DNA from 4 places in the Rhizobium sp. 10N427 genome. Region 2 is predicted to be linked to each of the others. Evidence: predicted binding sites of a transcription regulator. Region 2 holds the regulator's gene; each other region holds the start of a gene.
What was found. Region 2 encodes PhoB, which activates phosphate uptake and scavenging genes when phosphate is short. Its sites were predicted from a motif close to TGTCATNNANCTGTCAT; they were not measured.
Positions count from the first base shown of each region.

Region 1: the regulator PhoB is predicted to act here: its motif matches at 2,557-2,573, upstream of AC1DIJ_RS07950 (alkaline phosphatase).
Region 3: the regulator PhoB is predicted to act here: its motif matches at 2,655-2,671, upstream of ugpB (sn-glycerol-3-phosphate ABC transporter substrate-binding protein UgpB).
Region 4: the regulator PhoB is predicted to act here: its motif matches at 2,429-2,445, upstream of AC1DIJ_RS08775 (DUF2794 domain-containing protein).

Region 1 is NZ_JBFTID010000003.1:96,654-101,746, reverse strand. It holds gene AC1DIJ_RS07960 (ATP-binding cassette domain-containing protein) at 1-202, opposite strand, end outside; gene AC1DIJ_RS07955 (hypothetical protein) at 202-654, opposite strand; gene AC1DIJ_RS07950 (alkaline phosphatase) at 733-2,487, opposite strand; partial or broken gene AC1DIJ_RS07945 (hypothetical protein) at 2,602-2,788, shown strand; gene AC1DIJ_RS07940 (aspartate-semialdehyde dehydrogenase) at 2,900-3,934, shown strand; gene AC1DIJ_RS07935 (lytic murein transglycosylase) at 4,125-4,949, shown strand; gene AC1DIJ_RS07930 (diguanylate cyclase) at 4,997-5,093, opposite strand, start outside.
Region 2 is NZ_JBFTID010000004.1:22,010-27,102, reverse strand. It holds gene pstB (phosphate ABC transporter ATP-binding protein PstB) at 1-336, shown strand, start outside; gene phoU (phosphate signaling complex protein PhoU) at 383-1,096, shown strand; gene phoB (phosphate regulon transcriptional regulator PhoB) at 1,129-1,812, shown strand; gene AC1DIJ_RS09860 (GcrA family cell cycle regulator) at 1,880-2,416, opposite strand; gene AC1DIJ_RS09855 (aspartate aminotransferase family protein) at 2,842-4,041, shown strand; gene argF (ornithine carbamoyltransferase) at 4,081-4,998, shown strand; gene AC1DIJ_RS09845 (Hsp33 family molecular chaperone) at 5,093-5,093, shown strand, end outside.
Region 3 is NZ_JBFTID010000004.1:211,114-216,206, forward strand. It holds gene ugpE (sn-glycerol-3-phosphate ABC transporter permease UgpE) at 1-295, opposite strand, end outside; gene ugpA (sn-glycerol-3-phosphate ABC transporter permease UgpA) at 306-1,190, opposite strand; gene ugpB (sn-glycerol-3-phosphate ABC transporter substrate-binding protein UgpB) at 1,254-2,579, opposite strand; gene AC1DIJ_RS10785 (YraN family protein) at 2,705-3,073, opposite strand; gene rsmI (16S rRNA (cytidine(1402)-2'-O)-methyltransferase) at 3,063-3,980, opposite strand; gene AC1DIJ_RS10795 (hypothetical protein) at 3,973-4,131, opposite strand; gene dnaN (DNA polymerase III subunit beta) at 4,227-5,093, shown strand, end outside.
Region 4 is NZ_JBFTID010000003.1:274,734-279,826, forward strand. It holds gene acnA (aconitate hydratase AcnA) at 1-1,232, shown strand, start outside; gene AC1DIJ_RS08770 (DUF1223 domain-containing protein) at 1,452-2,192, shown strand; gene AC1DIJ_RS08775 (DUF2794 domain-containing protein) at 2,469-2,870, shown strand; gene AC1DIJ_RS08780 (GNAT family N-acetyltransferase) at 2,874-3,431, opposite strand; gene AC1DIJ_RS08785 (hypothetical protein) at 3,729-3,929, shown strand; gene AC1DIJ_RS08790 (Bax inhibitor-1/YccA family protein) at 4,079-4,807, opposite strand; gene AC1DIJ_RS08795 (ABC transporter permease) at 5,002-5,093, opposite strand, start outside.

The DNA.
Region 1 (5,093 bases), on a different contig from region 2:
CGTCGCCGTTCCAGCGGACGGATCCGAGCGCCGCACGTTCCAACCCGGTAATGATGTTGACGAAGGTGCTCTTGCCTGAGCCGGAAGCCCCGGTCACCGCAACCCGGCTGCCGGCAGACAGCGCGAGCGCGCCGATCTCAAGCGCCGGTGCGTTGAGTCCGCTGAACGTGACCGACAGATTGCTGATCTCGAGCGCCAGCATCAGACCGCCGAATATTCGGCCTGGCGCAGGCGCAGCAGGCTGACGAAGCCGGTTTCGGGATCGGTCCACGAGCCGTATTCCAGAATGCCGCGCACTTCGATCGTCTGGCTAGGCTGCACGAAGGTCTGCTTCTCGTCGAGATAGACGACGGCGATATTGTCGGGCCAGTCGGCATCAGACGAGCAGAATGGGCAGAGCGACATCGGAATTTCCGTTAGCACGAAAAACTGCGCTTCCGCTTTCAACGGCGGCGCCATGAAGCCGCGCATGCTGATTTGCCTGCCGGCGAGCGCCTTCACCTTCTCGGAAAATTCGAGGCCGAGAACGCCGAATTTCCCATAGAGTTCATCGAAGCTGAGCGTTGCGTCGGCAGCTTCGACACATCTTGCAGACATCAGCACCGGCAATGCCATCATCATACCGAAAAGGCTCCGGCGTGTGATCCTATGCATATCAAACTCCTTGCAAGTTCCCGGCCGCAGATCGGCGGCCGGGAAGATTACGCGGAAGAGGCGGTTCACCGCGCTCCGTCAGTTGGTCTGTTTGACACCGAGTGCAAAAGCGTCGGCGAGTACCTTGTAGACATCGCTCTGCTCCATGTAACCGCGGAAGCCTTCGGAGCCCGGACCATCCGACTGCAGGACGACGTCATCGACGGCATGAACGCCGCTGTCGCTGCTCTTCGGAATGTTGCCCTGAACGAACACGGCACCGGGAACATCCTTGTACTGTTCGTTGGCGACATATTCCTTCTTTTCGTTCTGCACGGCAGGAACGAACGGACCGTCGAGCTTCGGGCGGAACGTCTCGTAATGGTCGGGGCCGTTATTGGCACTGAGGAAGAGGCGGCGCGTGACATCGATCTTGTCGGGATAGCCGTCGCCGTTGTCGTCGGTATAATTCGGGAAGCCCGCTTCGGCATAGGTGCCTACCTTTTCGCGCATCTCCGTGCCCGGCTTTTCGTCATCGACAGTACCGATGATCGAAACGCCATGGGTGTGGTCGCCGGTGACGACGATCAGCGTATCGGGATGGGCCTTCTGGAATTCGCGGGCAAGGCCGACGACCTTGTCGAATTCGATGGTGTCGACGACGGCGCGGTCCCAATCGAGCGGATGGGACATCTTGTCGATCGACGAACCCTCGACCATCAGGAAGAAACCGTCGGGGTTCTTGGACAGGCGATCGAGCGCGACCGCTGCCATCTCGACGAGACCCGGCTGGTTCGGGAATTTCTCGACAGTGCCCTTTTTTAGAAATTCGCGATCGAGCGTGACGTCCATGTTGCCGGTATGGAAGAGACCGAGAAGGTTGCCTTCAGCCGATGCGTTGGCTGCAAGCTCGTTCTTGTCGATGGCAAGCTTGTAGCCGGCGTCCTGGAAGAGCTTGATGTAGTCCTTGTCATCCTTGCGCTTGGAGCCCGGAACGTCCTTGCCGAGGAAGTAGGCAGAACCGCCGCCGAGGACGACTTCCGGCTTCACGCCGAGAAGCATCCCGACGATATCGGCCTTGTCGTTGCGATTGCGCGTGTGGGAGACAACCGCAGCCGGTGTGGCGTCCTCGATTTCGGCGGTCGCGACAATGCCGATCGACTTCTTGGTCTGGCGGCGGATCGCTTCCGCAATCGTCTCGACGCGCGGGTCGTCGAGCGAGTCGGGCGTGCGGTCTGCATAGACGCCGATCGCGTTGACGGCTGTCTTGTGGCCCGTCATGTAAGCCGACATGGTATTGGCGGAGTCGGTGGCAACAGCGTTGGTTGCCGATGTGCCGATGAAAGCTGCCGGCGGCACATCGTCCATGTTGAGGCGGCCGTTCGCCTTACCCTCGGTCATGCCCTTAGACATGATGCGGGCAGCGGTGCGGTGCGCAACGGAAAGACCGTCGCCGATCAGGAAGATGACGTTCTTGGCCTTCGGCGCGTCGCCGGTGCCGTAGACATTCCATGTAACCGACTTCTTCTCGTCGCCGGCGGAGACTTCGACCTTGTAGTCGCCGGGTGCGGCGATCGTCAGGCCACGCAGGATGACGGCGGAACCGAGTGCCTTGTCGTCCTTACCCTTTTCAAGCTCTACAAACTTGGCCTCGCCCCCGAGAGCCGTCTTGTAGTCCTGACCGTTGACCGTGATCTTCACGTCCTCGGGCTTTACCTGCTTGCTGAGCTCAACCTTGAAGTCAAATGGCGAACCGGCAAGAATCGTTGCGCGATCAAGCGGATAAACCGTGGTCGCCTGCGCGGCACCGGCAAGAATCGTCGTGGCCGCCAGGGCGGCAAAAATCATACGCATGGAAAACCCCCGTTTTCGTTGCAGTAAATGAACAACGGGCCGGAGATAGCCTTGGGGGATGACATGTCGATGACACCGGTATGACAATCTGCCGCACCGGCACCAGCCGCCGCCGGCAGTCGCAAAAACCTTGACTCCTGTGGAAAACGTTTTATGAGCAACGGCGGAAAAGGAATTATCCATGGTTCGCTTCGAACACGCCATTGCTGCACGCAATGACCGGGCACTGAGTGCCGGGGTGGATATTGCCGTTCCGGTTTCTTCCAAAACCAAGGCCAAAACGACGACGAAAACCGTCTGACGTCTCTGGCCTGCCGCTCTCTCCCCGGCTCGGCTGGGGACAGGAAGCCGCGATGATTTCGCGCTTTCCCCCCTCACCGGACAAGAGGAGAGAAGAGAAAGAGAGCTGAAAATGGGTTTCAAAGTAGCAGTCGCGGGAGCAACCGGAAATGTCGGCCGGGAAATGCTCAACATCCTCTCCGAGCGTGGCTTTCCGGCTGACGAAGTCGTAGCACTTGCCTCCTCGCGTTCGCAGGGCACGGAAGTGTCCTACGGCGACAAGACGCTGAAGGTCTTCAATCTCGAAAACTACGATTTCTCCGACACCGACATCTGCCTGATGTCTGCCGGCGGCGAAGTCTCCAAGAAGTGGTCGCCGAAGATCGGCCAGCAGGGCTGCGTCGTCATCGATAATTCCTCGGCCTGGCGCTATGATCAGGACGTGCCGCTGATCGTGCCGGAAGTGAACCCGGACGCCATCACCCAGTTCACCAAGCGCAACATCATTGCCAATCCGAATTGCTCGACCGCCCAGCTCGTCGTCGCGCTGAAGCCGCTGCATGATTTCGCCAAGATCAAGCGCGTCGTCGTCTCCACCTACCAGTCCGTTTCCGGCGCCGGCAAGGATGGCATGGACGAGCTCTTCAACCAGACGCGCGCCGTCTTCGTTGCCGATCCGATCGAGAACAAGAAGTTCACCAAGCGCATCGCCTTCAACGTCATTCCACATATCGATAGCTTCATGGAAGACGGCTATACGAAGGAAGAGTGGAAGGTTCTGGCCGAAACCAAGAAGATGCTCGACCCGAAGATCAAGGTCACCTGCACCGCAGTTCGCGTGCCTGTCTTCATCGGCCATTCGGAATCGGTCAACATCGAATTCGAAAACGAGATCACCGCCGATCAGGCCCGCGACATCCTGCGTGATGCACCGGGCTGCCTCGTCATCGACAAGCATGAGAACGGCGGCTACATCACGCCTTACGAATCTGCCGGTGAAGACGCCACCTTCATCTCGCGTATCCGCGAAGATGCGACGGTCGAAAACGGTCTCAACATGTGGGTCGTTTCCGACAACCTGCGCAAGGGTGCCGCGCTGAACGCCATTCAGATTGCCGAGCTTCTCGTCAATCGTGGCCTCATCAAGCCGCGCAAGCAGGCCGCCTGATACCGAATATTAACCATAGCTTGCTATCAGCCTCGCATGTCGTCAGACTTGCGGGGCTTTCTTTGAACCAGCCAGGCGGCAATCGTGCGGCAGGCGGCCAATCTCGCCAAAAGGTGATCGTGACAAAATCACCCTTGGCTGGCATTCTGCCCGGCATTCCAGCGACTGCAGATCGAGATCGGGGTTTCTCATGCGCATGACAAAATTCTTGGTGGCGGCCATCGCGGCGGTGGGCGCTTTCCATGCAGTTCCGGTAGCGGCCAACGCCGCGCAATGCGGCAATAATGGCGCCGGCTTCGATGCCTGGGTGCAGCAATTCAAGCAGGAAGCTGCAGCACAGGGCGTCAGCCAGTCGGTTCTGAGCCGTGCATTCGCCAACGTCGCCTACAATCGTCCGACGATTGCTGCCGACCGTGGCCAGAAGAGCTTCAAGCTGTCCTTCGACGCCTTCATGCAGAAGCGCGGCGGTGCGGCGATCATTTCCCGCGGCAAGGGCATGAAGCGCTCCAACCAGGCTCTCTTCACGTCGATCGAACGCCGCTACGGCGTGCCGGCCGGCCCGCTGATCGCGATCTGGGGCATGGAAACCGGCTTCGGCAGCTATATGGGCACGCAGCACACGCTGTCAGCCGTTTCGACGCTGGCCTATGACTGCCGCCGCTCGGACTATTTCACCGACCAGCTCTATGCTGCCCTGCAGCTCGTCTCTGAAGGCTATCTGAGCCCGCAGGCGCGCGGCGCCGCACATGGCGAGATCGGCCAGACGCAGTTCCTGCCGCGCAATGTCGTCCGCTTCGGTGCCGATGGCGATGGCGATGGCCGTGTCGACATGGTCGGCTCGCGTGCTGACGCGCTGGCATCGACAGCAAACTTCCTGAAGGGTCACGGCTGGCGCGCAGGTGCCGGCTATCAGCCGGGCGAACCGAATTTCGTCGCTATCCAGGGCTGGAACGCGGCAACCGTCTACCAGCAGGCGATCGCCTATATCGGCCAGCAGATCGACGGCGGCCAGTAAGCCACCCATTTGCAATTGAATTGAAGGCGCCGCTTGCGGCGCCTTTTTCATTTGGCCTCGGCTTTGACCGTTGTGGCCTGCGGCACCAGCGGACCCGAGACGACACGGTTACGTCCGGACGCCTTGGCGGCATAAAGCGCCATA
Region 2 (5,093 bases):
GTGCATGAATCCGGCACCGGCCTGTCCGGCGGCCAGCAGCAGCGCCTCTGCATCGCCCGCGCCGTCGCCGTCAGCCCTGAAGTCATCCTCATGGACGAACCCTGCTCGGCGCTCGACCCGATCGCCACCGCAAAGGTCGAGGAGCTGATCCACGAGCTGCGCGAAAGCTACACGATCGTCATCGTGACGCACTCCATGCAGCAGGCGGCCCGCGTCTCGCAGCGCACCGCCATGTTCCACCTCGGCAACCTCGTCGAGGAGAACGACACCGACAAGATGTTCACCAATCCGGACGATCCGCGCACCCAGGACTACATCATGGGCCGCTTCGGCTGATCTTTGGCGTCACGACTTCCGATAGAGACACTCAAGGACATTTCCCATGGCATCGACACATATCTTTTCTGCATATGACGAAGATCTGAAGTTCCTGACCCGCCGCATCTCCGAAATGGGCGGTCTGGCGGAACAGATGGTCTCCGACGCTGTGCGCGCGCTGGTCAACGGCGATGGCGCACTGGCGCAGAAGGTCATCTCCGACGACGTGATCCTCGATCACGCCGAGCGCGAGATCAACGACAAGGCGATCGTCACCATCGCCCGCCGCCAGCCAATGGCGTCGGACCTGCGCGAGATCATGGGTTCGATCCGCATCGCTGCCGACCTCGAGCGCGTCGGCGATCTCGGCAAGAACACCGCCAAGCGCGTCATCGCCGTGCAGAGCACCGGCGTTCCGCGCAAGCTTGGCCGCGGCCTGGAGCATCTCTCCGAACTGGCGCTCGTCCAGCTCAAGGAAGTGCTCGACGTCTACACGACGCGCGCTGCCGATAAGGCGAAGTCGATCCGCGAGCGCGACGAGGAAATCGACGCGATGTACACCTCGCTGTTCCGCGAGCTTCTGACCTACATGATGGAAGATCCGCGCAACATCACCAGCTGCACACACCTTCTGTTCTGTGCCAAGAACATCGAGCGCATCGGCGACCACGCCACCAACATCGCAGAAACCATCTACTACATGGCGACCGGCGCCCAGCCGGAGGGCGAGCGTCCGAAGGACGACACCGCCAACACCGTCGGCGCGGTCACGGAATAATATCCGGACCGGGCCTCAGGAGACAGAACAGAATGATCCCGAGAGTTGCAGTCGTTGAAGACGAAGAAGCACTGAGCGTGCTTCTTCGTTACAATCTCGAAGCCGAAGGTTTCGAGGTCGACACCATCCTGCGCGGCGATGAGGCGGAAATCCGCCTTCAGGAGCGGACGCCGGACCTTCTTATCCTTGATTGGATGCTGCCTGGCGTATCAGGCATCGAGCTTTGCCGCCGGCTGCGCATGCGCCCGGAGACCGAGCGCCTGCCGATCATCATGCTGACGGCGCGCGGCGAGGAAAGCGAACGCGTTCGTGGCCTCTCGACCGGTGCCGACGACTATGTCGTCAAGCCGTTCTCGACGCCCGAGCTCGTCGCACGCGTCAAGGCGATGCTGCGCCGCGCCAAGCCCGAGGTTTTGTCGACCGTGCTGAAATGCGGCGATATCGAACTCGACCGCGAGACGCACCGCGTTCATCGCAAGACCCGCGAAGTCCGTCTCGGACCGACCGAATTTCGCCTGCTGGAATTCCTGATGGCCTCTCCCGGCCGCGTCTTCTCGCGCTCGCAGCTTCTGGACGGCGTCTGGGGTCACGACATCTATGTCGACGAGCGCACCGTCGATGTCCATGTCGGCCGTCTGCGCAAGGCGCTGAACTTCTCCAACATGCAGGATGTCATCCGCACCGTTCGCGGCGCTGGATATTCGATGGAAGCTTGAAGCTTTCGGAATTGAGACCACAAAAAAACGGGCCGCGAGGCCCGTTTTTCGTTTGTGCTTACCCGGCTCAGTTTGCCCGGGCTGCTGCCCTGCGGCGCTCGTTGACCGGCTGGTAGGCCAGGCGCTGGTGGTAGGTGCAGTAAGGCGAAGAATCCGGGCTTTCGCAGCCGCAGAAGTGGAAATCGTCCTTCAAGGGATCGCCGACCGGCCACTTGCAGGTGCGCTCGGTGAGCTCCGTCAGGCCGAGACGGCGGGAAATCGGGACGATCACGTTCTTGGCGGGACGGTATTCCATCTCCTCCATGACGTCGATCTCGATCTCTTCCTTCAGCATCGTCGCGCCCTGCTGGCGGGTGACCGTACGGGTCGTCGCCAGACGCGATGCGTAGGTTGGGGCGCGGGGTGCTGCCGCCGTACGCTTGGGAGCGCGCGCAGCCGTGGCGTTGCCGCCGGCCTTCGCACGGCCCGGCAGCGCCAGACGGTGAACCTTGCCGATAACGGCGTTACGGCTGACGCCGCCAAGCTGGGCAGCGATCTGGCTCGCGCTCAGCCCTTCGGACCACAGTTTCTTGAGTTTCTCGACCCGCTCGTCTGTCCAGTTCATGCCCTGTGTCTCCGCCGTTTAAGCGTTGCGAAGGCAGAATCCCTCACTGTTTGCCCCGGACGAATCCGGCACAAGAAACGCTTGACTAATTTTGGTGACTAGTTCCGCCGCATGCAGTCTAGTAATTGAGTTTTAACCTAGTGTGAGGCTGACTCCGTGACAAGAGTCGCAGGAATCCGGATGAATCGAATTCGGGGTTTTCCCCAACTTGCTTCCCCTGAGAGTCATTTCTGCAACATTAGCTGTTGATAAAACGCGACATTGCTTGAGCGTCTCTCAGAAGCCACGAAAGCCGCAGTTTTGTTGACATTGCAGTGCGAAAAGTAAATAGTGCCAGTCGCCGCCGAAAGGCGGCATTTTTAATTTTTCGGACCTGGTTTTTAGCCGGAGTCCGGTTGCCCGTAACGCTGACAGGAGACCGCGCCATGGCTGAAGCCGCGCCGCTATATGATACCTATTCTCGTGCCCCATTGCGGTTCGAGCGAGGTGAGGGCGTGTGGCTGATTACCGAAAGCGGCGAACGATATCTGGATTTCGGTGCCGGCGTTGCCGTGACCTCGGTCGGCCACAGCAATCCGCATGTCGTGGATACCCTGAAGGCGCAGGCCGACAAGGTCTGGCACCTGTCCAACATCTATGAAATCCCCGGGCAGGAAAAGCTCGCCAGGCGGCTGACGGAGGCGACTTTCGCCGACAAGGTGTTCTTCACCAATTCCGGCGCGGAAGCCCTGGAATGCGCGATCAAGACCGCACGCCGCTATCAGTATTCGAAGGGCCATCCCGAGCGTTTCCATATCATCACCTTCGAAGGCGCCTTCCACGGCCGTACGCTGGCGACGATCGCTGCCGGCGGGCAAGAGAAGTATCTCGAAGGTTTCGGCCCCAAGGCCCCTGGCTTCGACCAGGTGCCCTTTGGCGATATCGACGCTGTGCGCGCCGCAATCACCGATGCGACCGCAGGTATTCTGATCGAGCCGGTTCAGGGCGAGGGTGGCATTCGCCCGGTGACCACAGAGTTCATGAAGGCGCTGCGCGCGCTCTGCGACGAGAAGGGCCTGCTGCTCATTCTCGACGAGGTCCAGACGGGCGTCGGCCGTACCGGCAAGTTCTTTGCCTATGAGTGGTCCGGCGTGACCCCTGACATCATGGCTGTCGCCAAGGGCATCGGTGGCGGCTTCCCGCTCGGCGCCTGCCTGGCAACGGCGGAAGCTGCGTCCGGCATGAAGGCCGGCACCCACGGCTCGACCTATGGCGGCAATCCGCTGGCCATGGCCGTCGGCGGCGCCGTGCTCGACATCGTCCTTGCCGAAGGCTTCTTGCAACATGTCCGTGATGTGGCTCTGGTCTTCCGCCAGGGCCTCGCATCGCTCAAGGACCGCTATCCCGATGTGATCGAGGATATCCGCGGCGAGGGCTTGCTGCTCGGTATCAAGGCCGCCGTTCCCTCGACTGAACTCCTGGCTGCCATCCGCGGCGCCCACCTGCTTGGCGTGCCCGCCGGTGACAATGTCGTGCGCCTGCTGCCGCCTTTGGTCGTCACTGCCGAGGAGGCCCGCGAGGGTCTTGCCCGCATTGAGCAGGCTGCCGAAAGCATTCGCGCATCGAAGGCCAAGAAGACGGCTTGAACGGATAGATGCCTTCCGGGGCAAACAGGTAAGGACGACATGGCTTCCCCCAAACACTTCCTCGATCTTTCGGCGATGAGCTCTGCCGATCTGCGCGTCATCATGGACGACGCGATGCTGCGCAAGCAGGCGTTCAAAGCAGGCAAGGGCGACAAGCCGCTGGCCGGCAAGATGCTGGCGATGATCTTCGAAAAGCCTTCCACACGGACGCGCGTCTCCTTCGATGTCGGCATGCGCCAGCTGGGTGGCGAGACGCTGTTCCTCTCGGGCACCGAGATGCAGCTCGGCCGCGCCGAGACGATCGGCGACACGGCCAAGGTTCTGTCGCGCTATGTCGACGCGATCATGATCCGCACCACCGAGCATCACCGCATGCTGGAGCTTGCCGAACACGCAACGGTACCGGTGATCAATGCGCTGACGGATGATACGCATCCCTGCCAGATCATGGCCGACATCATGACCTTCGAAGAGCATCGCGGCCCGGTCAAGGGCAAGACGATCGCCTGGACCGGCGACGGCAACAACGTGCTGCATTCGCTGGTCGAAGGAGCTGCCCGTTTCGGCTACCGCATGAACATGGCTGTCCCCCTTGGTTCCGAGCCGAAGGATCACTATCTGAACTGGGCCCGCAATGAGGGCGCCGAAATCATGCTCAGCCATGATGCCGACCGTGCGGTCGAAGGCGCCGATTGCGTGGTAACCGATACCTGGGTCTCCATGAATCAGGAACATCGGGCTCGCGGTCACAACGTCTTCCAGCCCTATCAGGTCAATCAGGCTTTGATGGCGAAAGCAGGCAAGGATGCATTGTTCATGCATTGCCTGCCGGCTCATCGTGGTGAGGAAGTGACGGACGATGTGATCGATGGCCCGCAATCCGTGGTCTTCGATGAAGCGGAAAACCGTCTTCATGCGCAGAAATCGATTCTTGCATGGTGCCTGGGCGCGATCTGAACCATATTGGACGCCACATCCGGCCTGATGGCTTGGTGGCCGCGCGAGCGGGAAGACAGCTTGGTCTGCCGCTCTGACGACTAGGAGTAAGACCA
Region 3 (5,093 bases), 190 kb from region 2:
AGATGATCGAGATGGCGATCTTGCCGACGGCGATCATGACAGCCATCAGCAGGCTGTTTGCCAGCATCAGCGCGAAAGGCGGCGCACCGGCCACAGAATTGCCGGCGCTGAGCAGCTGGTCGAAATTGGTGATCAGCTGATCGCCTGGAAGCAGTGGCATGAGTCCGCTCATGAAGTCGGTCGGACCGTGGGTGGCGGCGATGAAGGCGAGGTAGACGGGGAAGACCACCGTGACGACGCCGACAATCAGGATCAAGTGCGTGAGGAAGTTCAGAAAGGGACGGTTCTCGATCATCGCACGGGCCTCAATACTGGACTTTTTTCTCGATCCAGCGGAACTGGATGACGGTCAGGGCGACAACGATCAGCATCAACACCACCGACTGCGCCGCTGAAGGGCCGAGGTTCAGGCCGACGAAACCGTCGGCATAGACCTTGTAGACGAGCGTATTCGTCGACTGCGACGGGCCGCCTGACGTCGTGGAATCGACGATCGGGAAGGTGTCGAACAGCGCGTAGGTGACGTTGATGACTGCCAGGAAGAAGGTGGTCGGCGAAATCAGCGGGAAGACCACCGTCCAGAACCGTTTGAACGGTCCTGCGCCATCGATCGACGCGGCCTCGATCACCGACTGCGGGACGGATTGGAGGCCAGCGACGAAGAACAGGAAATTGTAGGAAATCTGCTTCCAGGCCGAGGCGATGACGATGAGGATCATCGCGTCATTGCCGTCGAGGCGGTGGTTCCAGTCATAGCCGAACTGGCGAAGGATATAGGGCAGGATGCCGATGCTGGGGTTGAACATGAACCACCAGAGCAGGCCGGCGGCCGCTGGCGCCACGGCATAGGGCCAGACGAGCAGCGTCGTATAGATGCGGCCGCTCTTCAGAACGCGATTGACGCAGACGGCAAAGAGCAGCGACAGGCCCATCGACAGCACGGTGACGGAGACCGAGAAGATCAGCGTCACCCACAGCGCGTTCATATAGTCGGCGCTGCCGAAGAGCTTGGTGTAATTGGCGAACCAGACAAAGGTGGTCTTCATGCCGAAAGGGTCTTCGCGCAGGAAGGACTGCCGGAAGGCCTGAAAGGCCGGCCAGATGAAGAAGACCAGGGTGACTGCGAGCTGCGGCGCCAGAAGAAAATATGGCAGGACGCGGTTCGAGAAGATTGTGCGCTTTGTCTGCATGGCTCGCCCGATATGGAAAGGCCCTCCCCGGACTGGGGAGGGCTCAGCTTCTGCTTCGAAAGCTTAGTTCGAGTTGGCGGCTTCGAATTCGCGCAGGATGGCATTGCCTTCCTTGACGGCTTCGTCGAGCGCCTGCTGGGCGGTCTGCTTGCCCGACAGCACGGTTTCGAACTGCTGGTCGATGACGTCGCGGATCTGGGTCAGGTTGCCGAAACGAACGCCCTTGGAGTTTTCGGACGGCGTGCCGCGCAGGATCTGCTTCAGGCCAACGTCGGAGCCCGGGTTCTTGTCGTAATAACCCTGCGACTTGCCGAGATCGTAGGCAGCATTGGTGATCGGCAGATAGCCCGAGAACTGGTGCCAATCAGCCTGAACTTCCGGCTGGCTGAGGTAGGTGTAGAACTTGGCAACACCCTTGTAGACTTCAGGCTTCTGGCCGTTCAGCGTCCAGAGCGTTGCGCCACCGATGATCGAGTTCTTCGGATCCTTGGTGACGTCATCATAGTAAGGCAGCGTCGAGAAGCCGACCTGGAAGGCCTTGGCGTTGTTGATCACGCCAGCGCGCGAGCCCGAGGAGCCCATGTAGATGGCGCATTCCTGCGAGTAGAACTTCGGAGCGGCATCGGGGCCGCCGCCCGGACCACCGTACTGGAAGTAACCGGCATCCTGCCACTTCTTCAGATCGCTCCAGAGACGAGCCTGGTTCGGGCCATTGAAGCTCAGCTCAGCCTTGGTGCCGCCAAAGCCGTTCTGCAGCGTGCCGTAGGGCAGGTCGTGGATGGCCGAGAAGTTTTCGAGGCCGAGCCAGGTCGCAGCATAGGTGATGGTGAAGCCGCACTTGGCAGCGCCGGAGTCGACGATCTTCTTCGAGAATTCAGCCAGTTCAGCATAGGTCTTTGGGGCGACTTCCGGATCGAGGCCAGCCTTCTTGAAGACGTCCTTGTTGTAATAGAGGATCGGCGTCGAGGAGTTGAACGGGAAGGACAGGATATTCCCTTCCGGATCGGAGTAGTAGCCGACGACCGGCGCGATGAACTTCGACGGGTCCCAAGGCTCGCCCTCGTCAGCCATCAGCTTGTAAACCGGATAGACGGCGCCCTTGGCGGCCATCATCGTGCCGGTGCCGACTTCGAAGACCTGAACGATAGCCGGCTGCTGACCTGCGCGGAAAGCGGCGATAGCGGCAGTCAGGGTCTCGGGATAGGTGCCCTTGAAAACCGGGGTCACGTGATATTCGGTCTGGCTGTCGTTGAACTTCTGAACGATCTGCTCGAGCTTCTGGCCGAGTTCGCCACCCATGGCGTGCCACCAGGTGATCTCGGTTGCGGCGAACGATGCCGACGAAGACAATACGACCGCGGCAGCGGCCAGAGAAAACGTCTTGAACATGGATAAATCCTCTCCACCAATTGTTGGGGTGAGGAAGCCAATAGAGGCCTTACGTGACGCCTCCTTTACATTTGCATGACAGAAAAATTACAAAGCGTGACTGCCTGCACGCCTATGCAATGGCGCTAGAAGGCATTTGGGAAATGCCGGGGCAAGCGGCCGGGCAACACGGCCACGATGTCGTAACGCTGCGATAGAAGGTGATTGGCCGGCTGGCGGGCAAGCCAGAGGTCGCTGGCATCACGGATGCGTTTCTGAGCCGCATAAGAAACAGCGTCCACCGCGCCACGCTCATCCCGCCGGGCTTTGACCTCGACGAAAATGGCGAGATCGCCCTTTCGGGCGATGATATCGATCTCGCCCAACTTGGTGCGATAGCGGAAGGCGGCGATGCGATAGCCTTTCAAGATCAGAAAGAGTGCGGCCGCATATTCCGAGAACTGGCCCCGGCGCAGCGCCTTCTGCCTGTCCGCGCGAAGGCCGCTACCGCTCATCAGCCTTCATTTCCAGCAAGCGCTGATAAAGCTCCTTGCGGGGCAGGCCCGTCAGCTTTGCGGCCTCGGCTGCCGCCTTGGCTGTCGGCATCGTGCCCGAGAGATCGGCGAGGATCGCATCGACATCGGCCGCATCTGCCGGCTTCTCGGCGGCCGGTGCGACCACGAGAACGATCTCGCCCTTCACATTGTCGTTCTCGGCGTAGTGGGCAGCAAGTTCCGCGAGCGTGCCGCGGCGGAACTCCTCATAGGTCTTGGTCAGCTCGCGACAAACCGAGGCAAGGCGCTCACCGCCCAGGACATCGGCGGCAGCCGCCAGCGTCGCGCCGATACGATGCGGGGATTCGAAGAATAGCAGCGTCGCTGGCGTGGTTGCGAATTCGCCCAACCGGTCGCGGCGCGCCTTGTCCTTGACCGGCAGAAAACCGGCAAAAAGAAAGGCTTCGTTAGGCAGACCGGAACCGACGAGGGCCGCGAGAGGCGCCGAAGCACCCGGGATAGGAACAACCTTGTAACCGGTCTCGATGGCTGTCTGCGCCAGACGGTAGCCCGGATCGGAAACCAGTGGCGTTCCGGCATCCGAGACCAGCGCGACCGATTTTCCGGCCTCGATCGCCTGCATCAGACGCGGACCGGCCTCGTCTGCATTGTATTCGTGATAGGAAAAGGGCCGGTTCTGGATGCCGTAGCGGTCGAGAAGCACGCGCGTCACGCGCGTGTCCTCGCAGGCGAGCACATCGGCTCCCGCCAGCGTTTCCAGCGCGCGAAGCGTGATGTCACCGAGATTGCCGATCGGCGTTGCGACCAGATACAGCGCCGCTTCGAGCGGGCGGGCGGGTATGCTGACATTGTGCAGGCGGTAGGTGCGAAGCTTGCCGCCCTCGCCCGCCGTCTCTTCATTACTCAATTTCAAAGGCCCTCTCTGGCGTCGGCTCTTTATGCGCGCAGGCTTCGTTCGCGGCAAGGGTTCGGATTTCTGTGAGGATCATTGGGTAAATGCGCCTTTGCAGGCCTGCAAAGCCTTGCACCCCTTGCAATGCCCGGCAAAGTTCTGCCATTTTGCCCGTCCACTCCTCCGGCCATGGAGCCGGAAAGGCATTTTTCTGGCGCGCTCGCGCGCCCGGACAGTCACGGTCGAAAGCGGTAGCATCCCATGCGTATTACGATTGAGCGTTCCAACCTCCTGAAGTCGCTGAACCACGTTCACCGCGTCGTCGAACGACGGAACACGATCCCGATCCTGTCCAACATCCTGCTGCGCGCCGACGGCCAGAACCTCGACATGAAGGCGACCGACCTCGATCTCGAAGTCACCGAAGCGACGCCCGCCAATGTCGAACAGGCCGGTGCGACCACTGTTCCTGCCCATCTTCTTTACGACATCGTCCGCAAGCTGCCCGATGGTTCGGAAGTTCTGCTTGCGACATCGACCGATGGCGGCTCGATGACGGTGCAATCCGGCCGCTCGAAGTTCTCGCTGCAGTGCCTGCCGCAATCCGACTTCCCGGATCTGACCGCCGGCACCTTCACCCATTCCTTCAAGCTGAAGGCAACGGATCTCAAGATGCTGATCGATCGCACCCAGTTTGCGATCTCCACCGAAGAGACCCGCTATTACCTGAACGGCATCTTCTTCCACACGATCGAAAGCGAAGGCGACCTGAAGCTGCGCGCCGTTGCGACCGACGGCCACCGTCTCGCCCGCGCCGACGTGAAGGCGCCTTCGGGTTCCGAGGGCATGCCCGGCATCATCATTCCGCGCAAGACCGTCGGCGAGTTGCAGAAGCTGGTCGATAGCCCGGATGCACTTGTTACTGTTGAAGTTTCCGACGCCAAGATCCGCCTCAGCATCGGCTCGATCGTCATGACATCGAAGCTGATCGATGGTACATTCCCGGATTACCAGCGCGTCATTCCGACCGGCAACGACAAGGAAATGCGCGTCGATTGCACCACCTTCGCCCAGGCCGTCGACCGCGTCTCGACGATTTCGTCCGAGCGTGGCCGCGCCGTGAAGCTG
Region 4 (5,093 bases), on a different contig from region 2:
TGCAGGCTGATCTCGACAAGCTCGGCTTCAACCTCGTCGGCTTCGGCTGCACGACCTGCATCGGCAACTCCGGCCCGCTGCCGGCACCGGTCTCGAAGACGATCAACGACAAGGGTCTGATCGTTTCGGGCGTGCTGTCGGGCAACCGCAACTTCGAAGGCCGTATTTCTCCTGACGTTCAGGCGAACTACCTCGCTTCGCCGCCGCTCGTCGTCGCCTATGCGCTTGCCGGCACGGTCCAGAAGGACCTGACCAAGGAGCCGATCGGTGAAGACCAGAACGGCAACCCGGTCTATCTGAAGGATATCTGGCCGACCTCGCACGAGATCCAGGAATTCATTCAGAAATACGTCACCCGCGAACTTTACGAGACAAAGTACGCCGACGTGTTCAAGGGCGACGTCAACTGGCAGGCCGTTCAGGTTCCTCCGGGCCAGACCTATGCCTGGGACGACAACTCGACCTACGTTCAGAACCCGCCGTATTTCGTCGGTATGGGCAAGACCGGCACGGGCATTTCCGACATCAAGGGTGCGCGCGTTCTCGGTCTCTTCGGCGACAAGATCACCACCGACCACATTTCCCCGGCCGGTTCGATCAAGGCGGCGTCTCCTGCCGGTGCCTACCTCATCGAGCACAATGTCAGCGTTGCTGACTTCAACCAGTACGGCACGCGCCGCGGCAACCATGAAGTCATGATGCGCGGCACCTTCGCCAACATCCGCATCCGCAACCACATGCTCGGCCCGAACGGCAAGGAAGGTGGCTACACCATCCACTACCCGTCGAAGGAAGAGGAATCGATCTACGACGCGGCCATGCAGTACAAGGCCGATGGCGTTCCGCTCGTCATCTTCGCGGGTGTCGAATACGGCAACGGCTCGTCGCGTGACTGGGCTGCGAAGGGCACCAACCTGCTCGGCGTCAAGGCCGTCATCGCCCAGTCCTTCGAGCGTATCCACCGCTCAAACCTGGTCGGCATGGGCATCATCCCGTTCGTCTTCGAAGAAGGCACGACCTGGGCAAGCCTCGGCCTCAAGGGCGATGAAATCGTCACGATCGAAGGTCTCGAGAACATCAAGCCGCGCGAAAAGAAGATCGCCAAGATCACCTATGGCGATGGTTCGGTGAAGGACGTCCCGCTGCTGTCGCGCGTCGATACGCTCGATGAGGTGATCTACCTCAACAACGGCGGCATCCTGCAGACGGTTCTGCGCGACCTCGCTGCTTAATTCTTAAGACAAGCACACGATAATTGCCGCCGGGGAGCAATCTCCGGCGGTTTTTCTTTGCGGGGACGGGCTCACGGCGATGTGTTCCGGCTGCGATGGCGGGTGGGGATGTCTCACCCCTTCGTTACTTCCCGTTTGGAACCGGAAGGATTATCTCTACGGTCGTCAATCAGGCCGCGCGGCCTTCGTTCGCCCGATGTCCTGGATAAAGAGGTTGCAATGTCGCCGCGTTTTTTGATTTCGCTGATTGCCGGTCTGGTGCTCGCAGCGCCACTTCAAGCCGAAGACGGCAAGCCGAAGGGCGTCGTTGAACTGTTTACCTCGCAGGGTTGCTCATCCTGCCCGCCAGCCGATGCCGCATTTCGCAAGATCGTTGGCCAGGGCAATGTGATCGCGCTCGCCTATCATGTCGATTACTGGAACTATCTCGGCTGGACCGACACGCTGAGTTCCAAGCAGAACACCGAGCGTCAGTACGGCTATGCCCGCATGCTCGGCCGCAGCAACGTTTACACGCCGCAGGTCGTCGTCAACGGCCGTGATCATATGACTGGTTCCGATCTCTCGGCGATCAACGGAAAGATCGACGGCTTCTCGACCGACGGCAAGGGGCTGAATGTCCCTATCGATGCGCAGATGCGAGGCGATGAGCTTGAGATCAAGATTGGCGCCGGCCAGGGGAAAGCCAATGTGGTGATGGTCTATTTCGACAAGGAAAAGACCATCGACGTTGAGAAGGGCGAAAACAGCGGCCAGAAGATTTCCTACATCAACAGCGTCAGCGACATTGAAACTGTCGGAATGTGGGACGGAAAGGCAACAAGCCTGACTTTACCTGCAACGGTTCTGCAAAAGGCCGACCTCGAAGGCTGTGCAATCCTGTTACAGGCTGCTACGGCTGACGGTGATCCGGCCGCGATCCTGGGCGCAACCGTCGTCATGGCCGGGAAAAATATCTGAAAGTTTCATCCGTTCAGGATGGAAAACGGGGCGGCCCGGCTAATCGTATTCGGGGCTGGGGTTAAGGTCGATACGCTCAGCCGGGCCCTTTGGCGCGCTGGCGCCAAATCGGTGAGCGGAATTTCCCCTGCAAATGAGGCGCTGTTTTGACTGAATTGCGGCGCTCCGGAGATTGCATAGCATATGCTTAATGTGATGACTGGCCGCACTTGCAATTTGCGGCGGGTCGGGCAAACTGTCACTCTCCTGTCATAAGCGAGAGGCCTTGAGAGACTGATGACAGATCAGCCGGATTTGCGGCATGGCGATCACCGTTCCGCCGACAGTAGTTCCTCAGTCGTCGTCGATCTTAAAGAATACAAGCAGAACAAGGATCCGTTGCCGGTGACCTTTCACCGGCGAGAGCTGGATGCGATCCTGTGGATCTACGGCCGCATGGTCGGCGAGGGCGAGTGGAAAGACTACGCCATCGACCACATGAAGGACAAGGCGGTGTTCTCCGTCTTCAAGCGCTCCGGCGAAATGCCGCTCTTCACCATCGAGAAAGACCCCAAGCTTGCCAACAAGCAGGGCGCCTATTCCGTCGTCAACACCAACGGCATGATCCTGAAGCGCGGCCACGAGCTGCAGCAGGTGCTGAAGGTGTTCGACAAGGTGCTGAAGCTCGTCGACAAATAGCGATCAGCCCTTGTAGAGGCTGCCTGGATAGGCCGACGGGTCCGGATCGGTATCCTTTCCCTCGCCCAGCTGCCGCTGCATGAGCATGGTGTCCAGCCAGCGGCCGTGCTTGTAGCCGGTACCCTTGAGCAGGCCGGTTTCCTCGAAACCCAATGAACGATGCAGCGCGATCGATGCCGGATGGGCGCCACCGATGACGGCGACCATCTGCCGGAAGCCGAGGGCGATGCAGCGGGCGATCAGTTCCGCGAGCAGCGCCTTGCCGACGCCCTTTCCCCGGGCCTCCGGCGCCAGATAAATCGAATCCTCGACCATCCACCTGTAAGCCGGACGTGTGCGGAACGCCGATGCATAGGCATAGCCCAGCAGCACACCGTCTTTGTCGATGGCGGCGAGATAGGGGTAGCCCTGGCCCGTTATGGCAGCCAGCCGCGTGGCCATCTCCTGGCGCGCCGGCGGGGCAATCTCGTAGCTGGCGACGCCTGACAGCACCGCCTCACGGTAAATCGCGGTGATGGCATCGAGGTCGGAGGTTGCGATATCTCGGAGATGAACGGTCATTGGGCGGCCGATGTCTGGAATGTGGTTCAGGCTGAAAACCATCCGGCGCGCGATTTGGCAACAGGAAAAGCGAATAAGGATATCGGGACCATGCAGGGCACTTGCCTGCCGTCGTCGTGATTGTTCCGCTGCCTTCTGTTCCGGCAAGCCGGAGATGACAGCCGTGTGGCGGCCAAGGCCGGCGAGTTGACCGAACCCGCCAGAGCTTCTAGAGAACAGCTTCGCGGAACAGGCCTTTGCGTCAGGCGGCAGATCGGCCGCGTGCGTCAGCCATGGAGAAACGCCATTATCAAGATTCTGGTTTTGCTGCACGCCGCCGTCGGCATTGATTGGCAGTCTCCCCCTGAGGGCACCAGCCTGAAGACCTTGAACGAAGCCGAGGAGAAGGGCTTTATCGAGATTCGCGGCGAGTTCCAGAAGCGGCAATTCCGCCTGACGAAGCGCGGCTCCGACCATGTTGCGCTCGACCGTCGGCGCCTGGCGGCACGCAAGCTTTAAGACGCGCAAGGCTGGCCGTTATTTGCCAGCTGCATGACCACAGCGCTCAATCCACACTCCGAAAAACAAAACCGCCCGCAACATCTCTGTCGCAGGCGGCTCGGTTGTCTCGCGTTCGACCAGACGGTCTGGCCGTCAACAGTTCCGTCTTACTTGCGGTTACCCATGAACTGCAGAAGGAACATGAACAGGTTGATGAAGTCGAGGTAAAGCGTCAGCGCGCCCATGATCGCCTTGCGGCCCATGACTTCGGCACCATCGGCTTCGTAGTACATTTCCTTGATCCGCTGCGTATCGTAGGCCGTCAGGCCGGCGAAGATCAGGACGCCGATCACGGAGATCGCGAACTGAAGGGCAGACGAGCCCAGGAAGATGTTAACGACCGACGCGATGATCAGGCCGAACAGACCCATCACCAGGAACGAGCCCATGGCCGAGAGATCACGCTTGGTCGAATAACCGTAGAGCGACAGTGCGCCGAACGAAGCGGCGGTGATGAAGAATGTCTGCACCACGCTCTGGCCGGTGTAGATCAGCAGCAGAGACGAGAGCGACAGACCCACCAGCGCGGCGTAGATCCAGAAGGTGGTCTGCGCGGCCGAAACGCTCATGCGGTTGATCCGGAAGCTCAGGAAGAACACCATGGCCAGAGGAGCCAGGATGACGACCCACTTCAGCGGGCTCAGATAGATGGCCTGGCCAAAGGCGGTCAGCTGACCGTCGGCAAAGGCGAATTGGAATGACAGAAATGCGGCTACACCCGTGATCGCCAGACCCAGCGCCATCAGGTTGTAGACCTTGAGCATATAGGAGCGCAGCCCCTGGTCGATCATCTCGCCAGTCTGCGTCCGGCTTTGGTAGTTACGAAGGTCAGCCATAGTTTCCTCTTACAAGCTCCGATGTGAATACGGTGTCGGGCTTCGCGACCCGGGCGCCGCTGCGGAGCTCCAGCATGCCTGCGGTCAATATGAGGCTTTCGCCCTTTGCAAACAAGGCCCTTGCAACCGGCGGCGGGGTTAAATCGCCGTAAGGTGAAGCTATTTTATCGGGCGCTGCTTTACCAGTGCCAGCCCTAGAGCTCGCGCAGAACGGGTGCCGCCTTCTGGCCGAGGATGCGCCAGGTTCCGATCAGGCCGATCCCGACGGTCAGCACCAGAGCGGTGG